Regions from separate parts of the Mesorhizobium sp. Mes31 genome, predicted to be linked through region 3. Evidence: predicted binding sites of a transcription regulator. Region 3 holds the regulator's gene; each other region holds the start of a gene.

The links. Region 3 encodes LexA, which represses DNA repair genes until DNA is damaged. Its sites were predicted from a motif close to TGTTCNNNNTGTGTTCNG; they were not measured.
Region 1: the regulator LexA is predicted to act here: its motif matches at 1,019-1,036, upstream of uvrA (excinuclease ABC subunit UvrA).
Region 2: the regulator LexA is predicted to act here: its motif matches at 2,240-2,257, upstream of NR193_RS29310 (YifB family Mg chelatase-like AAA ATPase).

Annotation. Positions count from the first base shown of each region.
Region 1 is NZ_JALJRL010000004.1:41,851-47,505, reverse strand. Features, by position in the region: gene uvrA (excinuclease ABC subunit UvrA) at 1-867, opposite strand, end outside; gene NR193_RS08070 (hypothetical protein) at 1,562-1,795, opposite strand; gene NR193_RS08065 (ATP-dependent Clp protease proteolytic subunit) at 1,959-2,564, opposite strand; gene NR193_RS08060 (SRPBCC domain-containing protein) at 2,586-3,068, opposite strand; gene NR193_RS08055 (helix-turn-helix transcriptional regulator) at 3,083-3,397, opposite strand; gene NR193_RS08050 (single-stranded DNA-binding protein) at 3,624-4,139, shown strand; gene NR193_RS08045 (OsmC family protein) at 4,285-4,710, shown strand; gene NR193_RS08040 (MarC family protein) at 4,735-5,364, opposite strand; gene NR193_RS08035 (VOC family protein) at 5,467-5,655, opposite strand, start outside.
Region 2 is NZ_JALJRL010000025.1:22,778-28,432, forward strand. Features, by position in the region: gene NR193_RS29300 (glycosyltransferase family 2 protein) at 1-984, opposite strand, end outside; gene gshB (glutathione synthase) at 1,223-2,164, shown strand; gene NR193_RS29310 (YifB family Mg chelatase-like AAA ATPase) at 2,348-3,880, shown strand; gene NR193_RS29315 (malate synthase G) at 3,940-5,655, opposite strand, start outside.
Region 3 is NZ_JALJRL010000013.1:53,778-59,432, reverse strand. Features, by position in the region: gene kynA (tryptophan 2,3-dioxygenase) at 1-268, shown strand, start outside; gene kynU (kynureninase) at 273-1,520, opposite strand; gene NR193_RS21800 (GntR family transcriptional regulator) at 1,681-2,418, shown strand; gene lexA (transcriptional repressor LexA) at 2,799-3,539, shown strand; gene NR193_RS21790 (ComEC/Rec2 family competence protein) at 3,533-5,655, opposite strand, start outside.

The sequences.
Region 1 (5,655 bases), on a different contig from region 3:
GGAGAACAGGCGCGGCTCGATTTCCGGAATGGTGAAGCCGGACACCGGACAGGCGAATTTTTCCGAGAACAGGATGCGCTCATGCGTCTCGTTCTTCGACTTGTTGACCGAGTCCTCGCCGGTCTGGCTGGCGTCGAGCGGCTTGTCGGCGAATTCGGCCACCGCCAGCCCGTCGGCCAGCTTCAGCGCCGTCTCGATGGAATCGGCGAGACGGGTCGCCAGATCGCCGCGTACGACAATGCGGTCGACGACGACGTCGAGGTCGTGCTTGTATTTCTTGTCCAGCGCCGGCACGTCGGCGATCTCATAGAATACGCCGTCGACCTTGACGCGCTGAAAGCCCTTCTTCTGCAGCTCCAGCAATTCCTTGCGGTACTCGCCCTTACGGCCGCGAACCATCGGCGCCAGGATGAACAGGCGCGTGCCTTCCTCGACGGCGAGCACGCGGTCGACCATCTGGCTGACCGTCTGGCTTTCGATCGGCAGGCCCGTAGCCGGCGAATAAGGGACACCGACGCGCGCGAAGAGCAGGCGCATATAGTCGTAGATCTCGGTGACGGTGCCGACCGTCGAACGTGGGTTCTTCGAGGTGGTCTTCTGCTCGATGGAGATGGCGGGCGACAGGCCATCGATCTGATCGACGTCCGGCTTCTGCATCATTTCGAGGAATTGCCGCGCGTAGGCCGAAAGGCTTTCGACATAGCGGCGCTGGCCTTCGGCGTAGATGGTGTCGAAGGCAAGCGACGATTTGCCGGAACCTGACAGGCCGGTCATGACAATCAGGCTGTCACGCGGCAGGTCGAGGTCGACATTCTTCAAATTGTGTTCGCGCGCCCCGCGAATGGAAAGGTACTTATGGTCGGCCATTGCCGGTCGCCGCCTCAAATCTGGAATTCGTGGGATTGGCGGGTATCTCCCGGCCATCCCCTATGTAGGTCTTTTTGCCGCCACGTCGAGAGACGCCACAAACTCTCGATCAGAAGCGTTTAACCGTCTTTCGCGCGAAGGGGCAAGCAGAAAGAACAAAGGCCGAACATGCTCCTGACAAAAGCTGTGCATCCAACGTTGCTCGGCGGGCCTGGCGATCACATTTTTCGCAATCGGCTATTGAACGGTTGACGTCACCGACTCAGGGGAGCAAAGTTCAAAGGGTCAACGAAGCCGGCCGTCTTTCGATGGCCTCGCCGCCCAGAGGCGGCCTGCGAGACGCCGCAGGCATTTGCGATTTGCGCTTCGGGACGACAACGTCGCAACGGACAAAGGAGCGGAGCATGACGCCACCGGACAGTCCCTTGAGGCTCCACGTGTCGCTGGAGCCGCGGCAGGCATAAGTGCCAGGGCCAGGCGTTTGCGCCGCCCGTCAAACCGTGACCTGCCATATCCCACAAAAATCAGAGACTGTTAGTCGGATCGTCGGCTGAATGCCGCGAAGCATCCGAAATCAAACGCCGGCAGTACACTCCCGGTAAAATATGGATTTTAGATCCAGAAAAGCCCCGTCCGTTGCTCAAAGCACGGCGGGGCTGTTTTTATGCGCGACGGCAGTTTGGCACGCGCAACGTCAGTGACGCGGCAGTCCGATTGCACCAGCGCCCATATCGATGGTGATGCTGCCGGAAATCCTGACATCCGTATCGCCGATCTTGAACTGGCCGTTCCCATTGCTGGGGAGCGCGTTATCGGGTTCGGGCTCGGGGGCCGGCTTGGCGATGTGATAATCGCTTGTCACGCCGGGCAGGGCGCCTTGCCGTGGGCTTGCCGAACTGTCTTCGGCAAAGGCAGTGCCGCAGGTCATGGCAGCGGCGGCGACGCCAACGATCAGCCGGTTCAAACCAGTGCGTGAGAGCTTGAGGAGCATTGGCCAACTATAATGCCGCGACCGGGGCGAAACCAGAGCGGCGGCGGCAAAAATCGCCGGCGGCCGACCGACCTCGGCTGAGCTCGCCGGCTGCGCGCCTTCACGCCGCCTTTTTGCGCGTATCGAAAACATGGTCGACGATGCCCCAGGCCTGGGCCTCGCGGGCCGTCATGAAGTGGTCGCGGTCGAGCGTGCGCTCGACTTCCTCGTAGGTGCGGCCGCAATGCTGCGCATAGAGTTCGGCCATGTGCCGTTTTGTCTGGCCGATGCGCTCGGCATGGCGCTGGATGTCGGAGGCCTGGCCCTGGAATCCGCCCAGCGGCTGATGCAACAGGATGGTGGCGTTCGGCAGGGAAATCCGGCGTCCGGCGGTGCCTGCCATCAACAGGAACGAGGCCATCGAGGCGGCAAAGCCCATGCATACGGTCGACACCGGGCAGTTGATGTATTGCATCGTGTCGTAGATGGCGAAACCGCTGGTGACCACGCCCCCCGGCGAGTTGATGTAGAGCGAAATCTCCTTGTCGGGATTGTCCGATTCCAGCGACAGCAGCTGCGCGCAGACCAGCGCCGAGACGTCGTCGTTGATCTCGCCGTTGATGAAGACGATGCGCTCGCGCAGCAGTCGCGAGAAAATGTCGAAGGCGCGTTCGCCGCGGCTCGATTGCTCGATCACCATCGGCACCAGATTGGCAACACCGCTCATAGTCTTCTCCATTGTCCTTGTTCAGGCCGCCCGCTGCATCGGCAGAGGCGTGTTCGCGGCGATGGGCTGTCCGGCCCCGCGCAACCCCAGGGAAAGCCGGCAGCCGGCGCCTGCCATGGCAACATCGGGCATTGCCGTTCGGGCAAAACCGTCATGGACAATGCGCAGGTGTGTGCCGCCCGAAATGGTGCGGGCGAGTGTGAAGGTGACGGTGCTGTCGAGCGGGTCCTGCCGCGCGGCATCGCCCGGCTGCGGCCGCTCGCGCCAGGAATAACGCAAAAGTCGTTCGGGCTCGGCGTCGAGAATCTCGCATTCGATCGGCGCACCCGGGCCGGCGAAGGCAAAACGATTGCCGATCTCCGGCCTGATGTCGTTCGGCATCATCCAGGCGGCGAGCAGTTCCGGCGTGGTCAGCGCCCGCCACACCTTTTCCGGCGGCTCGGCAAGCTCATATTCGAACTCGAGTGCATCAGGGGCGATTTCGCCTTGGCTTTCGCCGGTCATTGATCCCGTGTCCTTCATTGATCCATGTCCTTCAAAACCGCCTTCAGCCTCTCGATGCGCTCCGGCCAGAAGGCCCGGTAGCGTTCGATCCAGGAGAGCAGGGGAGCGAGCCCTTGCGGATCGGCGCGGTAGTAGGCGTTGCGGCCGGCCCGCCGCTCGACCACCAGGCCAGCGCCGCGCAGCACCGCCAGATGCTGCGACACCGCCGGCTGCGACACCGTCATGCCGCTGCGCAGTTCCGACACGCTCATCTCGCTGGTGGCGAGGCGCTCGTAGACGGCGCGGCGCGTCGGGTCGGCCAGGGCCCGGAAAATCTCGGCTTCGATCATGGCAAAAGCATAAGCCGACACTTATCGATTTGGCAAGCGCTGTTTTGAAACCCATATGCAGGGCTCGGGCATTGCTGCCATTCCTTGACAATCAGCGGTGATGCATATAGGAACGAAAAGGGAACAAAATCCTTGTGGGAAAAGGCAGCCACAGCAGGCGAGGATCGTCCGGAGCCTGTAAGGTGCGCCAACAAAAAATTGTTTCGGATGAGCGCGGAGAAGTAAGATGGCGGGTAGCGTCAACAAAGTCATTCTGGTCGGCAATCTCGGCGCGGACCCTGAAGTCCGCCGGCTGAACTCCGGCGAGCCGGTCGTCAACATCCGCATTGCGACTTCGGAAAGCTGGCGTGACAAGAATTCCGGCGAACGCAAGGAAAAGACCGAGTGGCACAACGTCGTCATCTTCAATGACCAGCTCGCCAAGGTGGCCGAGCAGTATCTGAAGAAGGGTATGAAGGTCTATGTCGAGGGCCAGTTGCAGACGCGCAAATGGCAGGACCAGACCGGCAATGACAAGTACACGACGGAAGTCGTGCTGCAGAAATTCCGTGGCGAGCTCCAGATGCTCGACGCGCGCGGGCAGGGCGAAGGTGGCCAGGTCGGCGGCTATTCCGGTGGCGGCAGCAGCCGTGGTTCCGATTTCGGCCAGTCCAGCCCGGGCGAAAGCTTCAATCGTGGCGGCGGCGCTCCCAAGGGCGGCGGCGGTTCGTCGCGCGAGCTGGATGACGAGATCCCGTTCTGATCGAAAGCAATACCGAACGGCTGACGTCGCCAGATGGCTGACGTTACGTGATCGATACGCCCCGAGGGTCCCGGTGGACTTTCGGGGTTTTGCGTTGTTGATGGGCCTGACAGCAGGCGCGATCTGGGACTGAAAGGATAGGACGGTGAAGGCACGCGTAAAGTGGGTCGAGGAGCGTACCTTCGTCGGCGAGTCCGGTAGCGGCCACAAGCTGGTGCTGGGAACCGCATTGGGACCGGAAGGCAAGACGCCGGGTCCGAGCCCGATGGAGCTGGTGCTGATCGGCACCGGCGGCTGTTCGGCCTATGATGTCGTGCATATCCTCGAAAAAGGGCGCGAGGCGGTCGAGGACTGCGTCGTCGAACTCGACGCCGACCGGGCCGAAACCGAGCCCAGGGTTTTCACACGCATCCACATGCATTTCGTGGTCAAGGGCCGGTCGCTGTCCAGCGACAAGGTCAAACGGGCGATCAACCTGTCGATCGAAAAATACTGCTCCGCCTCCGCGATGCTGGCCAAGACCGCCACGATCACCCACGATTTCGAAGTGATCGATACGACGGCGAAGTAGGGTTCGGCCTCAGGGTTGGTCGCACTACCCTGCCATTAGCGCCTTGACGCCGTCCGCCACGAATTGCACGGCAAGCGCGGCCAGGATCACGCCGAGCAGGCGGGTCAGGATCGAGCGGCCGGTATGGCCGAGGATGCGGTCGATGCGCTCCGACAGCACGAATACCAGATAGGTGATGGCGAGGCAGACGAAGATGATGCCGACCAGCGCCGCCTGGGCGCCAAATCCCTGGAATGAACCGGACAAAAGCACCGTCGCCGAAATGGCACCGGGACCGGCGATCAGCGGGATCGCCAGCGGGAAAGCGGCGATGTTGTGGATCATGTCCTTGGTGATGGCGACGTCGCCGATCTTCTCCTTGCGGTCCTGCCTGCGCTCGAACACCATTTCGAAGGCGATGAAGAACAGCAGGAAGCCGCCGGCGACGCGGAAGGCCGGCAGCGTGATGCCGAACACCGACAGGATCGAGGCGCCGGCGATCGCGAACAGCGCCATCACCAGGAAGCCGATGACCGAGGCGCGGACGGATACCTGCTGGCGCTCCTCGCGGTTCATGCCGCGTGTCACGGCGAGGAACAGCGGCGCCAGCCCGGGCGGATCGATGGTCACGAGAATGGTGACGAAGGCGTTGAACAGGCTGTCGAAATTCGGCATCTCTGACCCCTCCAACCGGGCAGAGCCCGCACCGTGACATTGGTAGAGCAAAGCCCGGTCGGAGGGAACTGTCGGAGCGATGATACTAGAGACTTGGCTGCTTCAGCTGGCAGCGCCGCAATAGGCCTCGAGGCGGTAGCCATCCGGATCGATGACAAAGGCGGCGTAGTAGTTTTCGCCATAGTCGGCGCGCAGGCCCGGCGCCCCGTTGTCACTGCCACCTTCGCGTAAGGCACCGTTATAAAAGGCATCGACGCTGCCTCGCGTTGGCGCGGCGAAGCAGAAATGCAG
Region 2 (5,655 bases), on a different contig from region 3:
GAGACGATCGGTGCTGATGGTTCTGGTCAGCCAGTCGGAACGTCGGCTTGGCGGCAGAATGCCGGTTATCTCGGCATAGTAGCGCGAAATGGCGCCAAAAGTGATGAGCTGGACGCCGGTGACGACCATGAAACAGGCGGCGACGAAGGTGTTGAGGTCGAGCGACAGATTGTCGATCACGCGCAGCGGCCCGAACACCAGCAGCGCCGCAAACAGCATGCCAAGGCCGCCGAGCACCGTGCCGGGTATGAAGAACATCCAGCGCGGATTGTAGACCAGCAGGAACTTCAGGTGCCGCCAGCCATCGCGCCAGGTCCTGAGATGCGGCGGCCGGCTGCGGCCGTCGGGCTTGAGCTTGGTCGGCACTTCCTCGATGCGCAGGCCAGCCAGCGCGCCACGCACCACCATTTCGCTGGCGAATTCCATGCCGGTCGTCTGCAAATCGAGCTTCCTGATGCTCTCGGTGTTGAAGCCGCGCAGACCGCAGTGGAAATCACCGGTCTTGATGCGGAAGAACAGCCGGCCGACGAAGCTCAGCACCGGATTGCCGAGATAGCGGTGCAGCGGCGGCATGGCACCGGGCTCGATGCCGCCCTGGAAGCGATTGCCCATGACTAGGTCGGCGCCGTCACGCAGGCGCGCAACGAAGGCCTCCAGCGCGCCGAAATCATAGCTGTCGTCGGCATCGCCCATGATGATGAAGCGGCCCTTGGCGGCGGCGATGCCGCCGAGCAAGGCGGCGCCATACCCCTTTTCGGCCACAGGCACGACGCGGGCGCCGATCGCCGCGGCGATGTCCTGCGAACCGTCGGTGCTGCCATTGTCGGCGATCAAGACCTCGCCGGAGATCCCGGCCTTGCCCAGAAAAGCCTTCGCCTTGCCGATGCAGACAGCCAGCGTCTCGGCCTCGTTGAGGCACGGCATGAGGATGGTGAGTTCGAACTCTTTGGCCGAGGCGGCGCGGATGGCGGTGACGGCGTTCATGGTCGTTGTTCCATCGAGAACCGGTGCGGCAGCGGCGGACCGGGTCAATTCGGCGCTTACCCTTGCACGGCAAGGCTTAAGAAAACGATGACGCGCAGCCTCGCCTTGTCTCCAACTGGCCGGTAGCGGCCAGGCTTGCGGTTGCCTGATGCCAATCTTCAAAATGTCGCGATTGGCAGACGCGCGGCGAGGCTGTACAGGCAAGGCAGTCGCCCATCCGATGCGCCGGAGACCTGCCATGAAGCTGAAAATCGCCGTCCAGATGGACCATATCTCCACCGTGTCGATCGCCGGCGACACCTCGTTCGCGCTGTCGCTGGAGGCGCAGCGGCGCGGCCACCAGTTGTTCCACTACACGCCCGACCGGCTGTCGCTGCGCGACGGCAAGGTGTTTGCCCGCATTGAGGAAATGACTGTCCGCGACGAGAAGGGCAGCCACTATTCGCTGGGCGAGCAGGTGCGCACCGATCTGTCGGAAATGGACGTCGTCCTGCTGCGCCAGGATCCGCCCTTCGACATGAACTACATCACCACCACGCACATCCTCGAGCGCATCCATCCCGGGACGTTGGTGGTCAACGACCCGGCCTGGGTGCGCAACAGCCCGGAAAAGATCTTCGTCACCGAGTTTGCCGACCTGATGCCTGAGACGCTGATCACCAAGGACAGCCAGGAAGTCGCCGCCTTCCGCAAGGAGTTCGGCGACATCATCGTCAAGCCGCTCTACGGCAATGGCGGCGCCGGCATCTTCCATCTGCACGAGGCCGACCGCAACCTCGCCTCGCTGCTCGAGATGTTCGGCCAGATGTTCCGCGAACCCTATATCGTGCAGCGCTACCTGAAGGAGGTGCGCAAGGGCGACAAGCGCATCATCCTGATCGACGGCGAGCCGGTCGGTGCCATCAACCGGGTGCCGGCCGAGCATGACTCCCGCTCCAACATGCATGTCGGCGGCCGCGCCGAAAAGACCGAGCTGACGGAGCGCGAGCGCGAGATCTGTGCCCGCATCGGGCCCTCGCTGAAGGAGCGCGGCTTCATCCTCGTCGGCATCGATGTCATCGGCGACTACATGACCGAGATCAACGTGACGTCGCCGACCGGCGTGCGCGAGGTCAAGCGCTTCGGCGGCGCCGACATCGCCAGCCTGTTCTGGGACGCGATCGAGGACAAGCGGAAGTAGACCGTTTTCATTTTGTCTTAACCATGTTCCGCTTTTGCAACCGGTCTCAATCCGGCTGCAACCCACGCGATTATGCGTTCCCGTAATGTTCTTGCTTTGATTGGGAAACTGTGATTGTCTCCCCAAGGGCTATCAAGGCCCTGATCGCACGGGCTGGGGCAAGCCCATATCCAGGGTGGGAAAATGGTGGCGCGGGTTCGCACGGTCGCTTTCCAGGGTATCGAGGCCGTGCCGGTCGACGTGCAGGTGATGATCGCACCCGGCAAGGTCAACATGCATATTGTCGGCCTGGCCGACAAGGCGGTGGCCGAAAGCCGCGAGCGGGTGCAGGCGGCACTGCATGCCTCCGGCCTGTCGATGCCGTCCAAGAAGGTCACCGTCAATCTGGCGCCGGCCGACCTGCCGAAGGAGGGCAGCCACTACGATCTGCCGATCGCGCTTGGCCTGATGGCGGCGCTGGGCGCCATTCCGGGCGACATGCTGGCCGGCTATGTCGTGCTTGGCGAATTGTCGCTCGACGGTACGATTGCCGCCGTCGCCGGCGCCTTGCCGGCGGCGATCGGCGCCAACGCCGAGGGCAAGGGCCTGATCTGCCCGTTCGCCTGCGGGCCGGAAGCGGCCTGGGCGGGTGCCGATTTCGACATTCTGGCGCCGCGCAGCCTGATCGCCATCGCCAATCATTTTCGCGGCACGCAGGTGCTGTCGCGGCCGGAGGCCGGCATCCACGCCTCGGCGCGCGACCTGCCCGACCTTGCCGACATCAAGGGCCAGGAGACCGCCAAGCGGGCGCTGGAAGTGGCGGCGGCCGGCGGCCACAATCTCTTGATGGTCGGGCCGCCCGGCTCTGGAAAATCGATGCTGGCGCAGCGCCTGCCGTCGATCCTGCCGCCGCTGGCGCCGAAGGAATTGCTGGAAGTCTCGATGATCGCATCGGTGGCGGGAGAGCTCGGCGAGGGCAAGCTGACCGACCGGCGGCCGTTCCGCGCCCCGCACCATTCGGCCTCGATGGCGGCGATGGTCGGCGGCGGCTTGCGGGCACGGCCGGGCGAAGTCTCGCTCGCCCATCACGGCGTGCTGTTCCTCGACGAGTTCCCCGAATTCACGCCGCAGACGCTCGATGCGCTGCGCCAGCCGCTGGAGACCGGCGACTGCATGATCGCGCGCGCCAACCATCGCGTCACCTATCCGGCGCGCATCCAGCTGGTGGCGGCGATGAACCCATGCCGATGCGGCATGGCCGGCGAGCCGGGCTATCGCTGCCTGCGAGGCGAGCGCTGCCGCACCGACTACCAGGCGCGTATCTCAGGCCCGTTGCTCGACCGCATCGATCTCAGGATCGAGGTGCCGGCAGTCTCGGCCAGCGACCTGATCCGGCCCGACCGGGCGGAGAAGAGTGCCGATGTGGCGCTGCGCGTGGCACGCGCCCGCACCATCCAGCGCGAGCGTTTCGAACGGTTCGGCGTGACCAGCGCCACCACCAACGCGCATTGCGCGCCGGCTGTCATCGAAGACATCGCCATGCCCGACGCCGCCGGCCTGTCGCTGCTCAGGGACGCCAGCGAGAAACTCGCCTTCTCGGCGCGGGCCTATCACCGCGTGCTGAAAGTGGCGCGGACGCTCGCCGATCTCGACGCCAGCGAAACCGTCGGCCGCATCCATCTCGCCGAAGCGATCTCCTATCGCATGAGCTCGGAGCGGGTGGCGCAGGCGGCTTGATGTTCCCGCCTGTGGGGCGCACTGGCGGTCTCCCCCCGCTCTCACGCTTGAACTCCGGTTCAGGCCCCGTCCCGCGCCTTCAGCTCCAACCTCCGCGCGTGCAGCACCGGTTCGGTGTAGCCGTTGGGCTGGACGCGCCCCTTGAAGACCAGGTCGCAGGCGGCAAGGAAGGCGATCGACTGGTCGAAATCGGTGGCCATCGGCCGATAGAGCGGATCACCCTCGTTCTGGCGGTCGACGATCGCGGCCATGCGCTTCATCGTCGCCATCACCTGGTCGGCGCTGCAGACGCCGTGATGCAGCCAGTTGGCGATGTGCTGCGAGGAGATGCGTAGCGTGGCGCGGTCCTCCATCAGGCCGACATCGTTGATGTCTGGCACTTTCGAGCAGCCGACGCCCTGGTCGATCCAGCGCACGACATAGCCGAGAATGCCTTGCGCGTTGTTGTCGAGCTCCTTCTGGATGTCGGCCTCGCTCCAGTTCGGCCGCACCGCGACCGGCACCGACAGGATGTCGTCGAGCCTGGCCTTGGGCCGGTTCTTCAGCGCTGCCTGCACGGCGTGGACATCGACCCTGTGGTAGTGGGTGGCGTGCAGTGTCGCCGCCGTCGGCGACGGCACCCAGGCGGTGTTGGCGCCGGCCCTGGGATGGGCGATCTTCTGCTCCAGCATCGCCGCCATCAAATCGGGCATCGCCCACATGCCCTTGCCGATCTGGGCGTGGCCGGCCAGCCCGCATTCCAGCCCGGTGTCGACATTCCAGGCCTCGTAGGCGGAAATCCAGGCGGCCTGCTTCATGTCGCCCTTGCGGATCATCGGGCCGGCTTCCATCGAGGTGTGGATCTCGTCGCCGGTGCGGTCGAGGAAGCCGGTGTTGATGAACACCACGCGCTCGCGTGCCGCGCGGATCGCCTCCTTGAGGTTGATGGTGGTGCGCCGCTCCTCGTCCATGATACCCATCTTGATGGTATTCCGGGCCATGCCGAGCAGCGCTTCGACACGATCGAAGATCTCGACGGCGAAGGCGACTTCCTCCGGCCCGTGCATCTTGGGTTTCACGACATACATCGAGCCGGCGCGGGAATTGGCGCGGCGGCCATTGGACCCGACATCGTGCAGCGCGATCAGCGCCGTCATCGCCGCATCCATGATGCCTTCCGGGACCTCGTTGCCGTCGCGGTCTGTTATCGCCGGGTTGGTCATCAGGTGGCCGACATTCCTGACCAGCATCAGCGAGCGGCCGGGCACCGTCAGCGTGCCGCCGGCGGGCGCGGTGTAGGACCGGTCGGGGTTGAGCTTGCGGGTAAAGGTGCGGCCGCCTTTGCTGATCTCCTCGGCCAGGTCGCCCTTCATCAGGCCGAGCCAGTTGCGGTAGACGACGACCTTGTCCTGTGCATCCACCGCCGCGACCGAATCCTCGCAGTCCTGAATGGTGGTCAGCGCCGATTCCAGGATGACGTCGGCGATCCCGGCCGGATCGGTGCGGCCGATCTGGTTGTTGCGGTCGATCGATATCTCGATGTGCAACCCATTTTTCATGAGCAACACGGCGTCGGGGTTAGCGGCGTCGCCGCGATAGCCGACGAATTGTCTGGGGTCGGCCAATGTCGTGGAGCCCGCACCGGCGCTCAGCCGCAAGGCGCCATTGGCCACCGAAAGACCGTTGACGCCGGCCCATTTTCCCAAGGTGAGGGGTGCTGCCTCATCAAGAAGAGTCTTCGTCCAGGCCACGACCTTGGCGCCACGCGCCGGATTGAAGGCCTTGCCCTTTTCGGC
Region 3 (5,655 bases):
GACACGCACCGAGAATGAAGAGGTTCTGGTGGCCTGGCAGACCGTCTACCGCGACCCGCAGCGCTACTGGATGTTCTATGAGCTGGCCGAAAAACTGGTCGACTTCGAGGATTATTTCCGCCGCTGGCGCTTCAACCACGTCACGACAGTCGAGCGCATCATCGGCATGAAGCGCGGCACCGGCGGCACGTCGGGCGCGTCCTATCTGAAGAAAATGCTCGAGGTCGTCCTGTTTCCGGAGCTCTGGACGGTTCGCACACGGCTTTGACTTTTCAGGTGACGGCCGTTTTGACCGCGAAGCGGGCATCCTGCCAGGCGCCGGTGCGCAGGATATCCTCCAGCACCTCGACCGCCTGCCAGACATCCCTGTAGCCGACATAGAGCGGTGTGAAGCCGAAGCGGATGGTCGACGGCGCGCGGAAATCGCCGATCACGCCACGCTCGATCAACGCCCGCATCACCTGGTAGCCATGCGGATGAAGGAACGACACCTGGCTGCCACGCTCCTTGCCGTTACGCGGACTTTCGAGTTCGAGGCCGAAGGCGCCGCATCTGGCTTCAACGAGCTGGATGAACAGCTCGGTCAACGCAATGCTTTTCTTGCGCACCGCCGCCATGTCGACCTCGTCCCAGAGGTCCAGCGCGCCCTTGAGCGCCCGCATCGACAATACCGGCTGCGTCCCGCACAGGAAACGGCGGATGCCGACGCCAGCCGCATAGCCCTGTTCGAAAGCGAAAGGCCGCGCATGGCCCCACCAGCCGCTGAGCGGCTGGTGGACATCGCCATGGTGGCGCTTTGCGGCGTAAATGAAGGCAGGCGAGCCCGGGCCGCCATTGAGGTACTTGTAGGTGCAGCCGACAGCGAAATCGGCATTGGCACCGTCGAGCTCGACCGGCAAGGCACCCGCCGTGTGGCAGAGGTCCCAGACGATCAGCGCGCCGGCTTGATGGGCCTTGCGCGTCAGCGCCGCCATGTCGCGCAACTGGCCGGATTTGTAATTGACGTGGTTGACCAGGACGACAGCGACGCGCTCATCGATCAGCTCTTCGATGGTTGGCGCATCGACGCCCTCGAGCTGCAGTACGGTGCCCGGTCGTGTCGATGCCACGCCTTCGGCCATATAGAGGTCGGTTGGAAAGCTGTCGCCCTCGGCGACGATGACCGACCGGTCTGGCCGCATGCCAAGCGCCGCATGAAGCACCTTGTAGATGTTGATCGAGGTCGTATCGCAGACCACCGTCTGGCCAGCCGCGGCGCCGATCAGGCGTCCGAGCTGGTCGCCGAGCGCGACCGGCATGTCGAACCAGCCGGCGGTGTTCCAGGCACGGATGAGATCCTGAGCCCATTCTTGTGTCGCGGCCTTCTGGATCTCGTTGAAGACGGCGGGTGAAGCGGCACCCAGCGAATTGCCGTCGAGATAGATCACCCCTTCCGGCAAGACGAAGCGATTGCGCATGGAGCCAAGCGGGTCAGCGGCATCCATCGCCTCGATTGCTGCGAGATCGGGAGTTGCATTCATGATCGATTGTCCTCCGCGCATAGGCGCGCCCAGATGAACACGACAGGTGAAATCGGCCAGCCGATCATGCGCAGCCGGCGGGACCGTGTCAAACATTATATATAATTTACGACACGGAAGGCTTTCATATATAATCCGAGCGTGCAGTCGTGGATGAGCAATGATGTTGGATGAAGGACACTCGAAGACGGAAGCGGCCTACAGGCTGCTACGTCGCGATATCCTCACGACCCGCCTGAGGCCCGGCGCGCCGCTCAAGCTCAGCACGCTGCGCAATGGCTATGGCATTGGCTGGACACCGTTGCGCGAAGCGCTGTCGCGACTGGAGGCCGAGCGCCTGGTGACTTCCATCAGCAATCGCGGCTTCGCCGTCGCTCCGGTCTCTCGCACCGAACTGGAAGATCTGTCACGCGCCAGGTTGGTGATTGAGCTGCCTCTGCTCCAGGAATCGATCGAGAAAGGCGGCCAAGAATGGGAAGATGCCGTCGTCACGGCCCACTACCGGCTGTCACGCTGCAAGACCGCGGTTGATGACCCTTCCGACGAAGTGGTCGACGAATGGGACGAAAAGCACGAGGCTTTCCACGCGGCGTTGCTCAGCGCGGCAACATCCCCCTGGCTGCTCAACTTCCAGTCCACCATCGCGGATCAATTGCGTCGCCATCACCGCTTCCTGGGCCTGGCGCCAACGTTGCGGGCGGCCACCGGCCTGCTGCATGGCTATGAGGAGGCCATGGAGGCGTTGCGCCAGGCCGTCGCGATCCAACATCACACCGCGCTCATGGAAGCTGCGCTGGATCGTGACATCGAACGCGCGAAAGCGCTGATGACCGCCCATATCGGTTATACGTTGCATGTCTATATCCATGCCGGCGACGACAGCACAAACACGCGGTAAGGTCGGCGAACCAAGGCAAAGCCAGCATTGGCATTTCTCGGGCAAGAGTTGGCGTTTTGGCTTCGTTTCGTTCACGGCGCGTGAACGATCGATGAAAGCGGGAAAGCCGCTTTTCGATGCCTGTCGGCGGCTGATGCCAAGCCTCGGCGCAGGCTGGTCCACAGGCCGTTAACCATAACAATTTCAACGCGTGCCAGTGCACGGCGGCGGCGGGCGGCCGGGGATCACGGCCCGCTGCGGAGCGCCAAATAATTTCAGCCGTCTTAACAAATTCACTAAACTTTAAACGGTTGCGGAACACAACTGGAACAGATAGTGTTTGTTCTGGGTTTGTTTTTCGATTCTGGTTCAAACCTTCGTTCAATGCCTTGGGGGCCGCCATGCTGACGCGCAAGCAACATGAACTGCTGATGTTCATCCATGAACGCCTCAAGGAAAGCGGCATTCCGCCCTCCTTCGACGAGATGAAGGAAGCGCTCGATCTCGCCTCAAAATCCGGAATTCATCGACTGATCACGGCGCTTGAGGAACGCGGCTTTATTCGCCGGCTACCGAACCGGGCGCGCGCTCTGGAAGTGTTGCGGCTGCCGGATTCGATCGCACCCGGCCTCAACGCGGCGCGCAAATTCTCGCCAAGCGTCATCCAGGGCAGCCTCGGTCAAGGCGGCGGCCTTGGCCGGCAGATCAAGCCGGCGTCTTCGCGCATGCCATCGGCCGGCAATGACGACGACGTGGTCTCCGCGGTGTCGATCCCGGTGATGGGTCGCATCGCCGCCGGCGTGCCGATCGACGCCATCCAGCACCAGACACATTCGATCTCCGTGCCGCCGGACATGATCATGGGTGGCGAGCACTATGCGCTGGAGGTCAAGGGCGATTCGATGATCGAGGCTGGCATCTTCGACGGCGATACGGTCATCATCCGCAATGCCGATACCGCAAGTCCGGGCGAGATTATCGTGGCACTGGTGGACGACGAGGAGGCGACGCTGAAGCGGTTTCGCCGCAAGGGTGCCTCGATTGCCCTCGAAGCCGCCAATCCGGCCTATGAAACACGCATTTTCGGACCAGACAGGGTCAAGGTGCAAGGCAAGCTCGTCGGGCTGATCAGGCGCTACTGATCAGGGCTGGTAACCGGCTTTTCAGGTTTGCGATAGGGTGGCAGGCCCCTCGCCTCGCGCGAAAATTTGCGCTGGGTGTGCCAGGGTCGATATGGCCTGTTTACAGCGAAGCTGACCGTTGCCGGCATGATTGCCGATCGGCGGTCGAAGAAGACGGCCGCACTGCCTTTGCGGGCGAGTTGCCGCTTGGTGATGACCAGAACCAGCGGATTGTGACAGGGATCATAGGCTGTCGCGTCATTGATGACGATCAACTCCGCGAAGCCGCAGGCCTTCCATGCATCCTTGCGGTCCTCGACTTGCGCAATGATCGCACCTGAAGGGTGCCTGGCGAGACATACGCCGGCGGTGCAGTAGAAGGGCGCTCCCGGTGGCAGTTCGGCGGAATCGGCGATGTCGAATTGTCCGTCTCCCTCGTCGAACACCTCCGGCACGACGATGGTTTCGGATGCCAGCGCGCGTTTCCAGTTGTCGACGGTGAATTCGTTCGGACGCGCCCGGCTGACCGCGAGTTCGCCGCCGCCGATCGGCAGCGCCACCAGCCTCGCGTCCTCCGAGATCAGCACATCAGGCGCGCGCGTATCCGAGACGGTCAACAGGCTGGCAAGCGCGAATGGCAGTGCCAAGAGCCTCAGCCATGTCGTCGCCATCGTCGCAATGATCAGGGCAATCGCCACCAACAGCACGGATTGCTCTGAAATCAACCCGACGGCATCGATCGGCGAGCGTTCCGAGATCCACGCGGACAAGGCGATCATCGCGGTCAGGCCTTTGCCCATCACATAGAGGAAGGGACCGTCGACGCCGAACGGCATCGCCAGCGCGCTGAGGACGGCGAAAGGCATCACAACCAGCGAGACGATCGGCATGATGGCCAGATTGGCGAACAAGCTGAGCGGCGACACGCGCTGGAAATGCCAGATGGCGAACAGCGCCGTCGCGCTGCCGGCGATGATGGAGGTCATGGCAAGGCCACCCATCGCCAGCAGGAATTTTCGCGTCAGGAAACTGGGCAACGACCGCTTCGGCGGCGGCGGTCTCGTTTTTCCCGCACGGTGATCCGACCAGCCGGCATAGGTACCGACCAGCGCCGCGGTCGCGGCGAACGACATCTGGAAGCTTGGGCCGACCACCTCATGCGGCGACACCACGATGACGGCGATCGCCGAGATCGCCAGATTTCGCATGGTCAGTGCCGCGCGATCGAACAGCACGGCAACCAGCATCACCGCCAGCATGATGAAGCTGCGCTCGGCGGCAACGACGACGCCCGAGATGATGAGATAGGCCGCAATCGAGAAAAGTGCTGCGGCTGCCGCGTATTTCTTGACCGGCCGGCGCGCGGAAAAATCTGGAAACAGAGCGAAGGCGCCGCGCAGCAGACCCATGATGGTGCCGGCGACCAGCGCCATATGCAGTCCGGAAATGGAAATGATGTGATAGATGCCGGTCCGCCGCATCGCTTCGTTGATTTCATCGGGAATGCCGGCGCGCACGCCGACGATCAGCGCGGCGGCGATCTCGCCTTCGGCGCCACCGATGCTGCCCCTGATATGGTCTGCAATGGCTTCGCGGGCATTTTCCACCGCCGAGGAAAGACGGGCGGCCAGCGGCATATCATCGTCATCTGCCGCGACGATCTTTGGATTGCCAAGGAAGAAGCCGCTGCCGCCTATGCCGGAGAAGTAGCTGTCGAAAGAAAAGTCGTAGCTGTTCGGGCGCACCGGGCCGGTCGGCGGCAACAGCTTGGCATAACCCGATATCAGCGAGCCGGCGGTCACTTCGGCCGGTATCTTGCGTGCCGAAAGCCGAACGCGTTCCGGCATATAGCGCAATTTCGGCCGGGCGGTCGACGTCACGTCGATGGTCACCCGGATACGGCCGCTCTCCATCTGGTCGAGCGAGACGACGCGGCCTGTCACTTGCGTCGAGATCTCCGAGCCCAGCATCTGAGTTCCGGCGCGCCACGTCTCGACCTTGCCTGCAAGAAAGCCCAGCGCGCACAACAATGCAGCCATGAAGCACAGATGGGTTTTCGGCCAGGGACGCGAGACAAGCGCACAGAGCCCCGCGAGGGCGACGACCGCGACGAGTTTTGCAAAGTCAGGCTCCATCG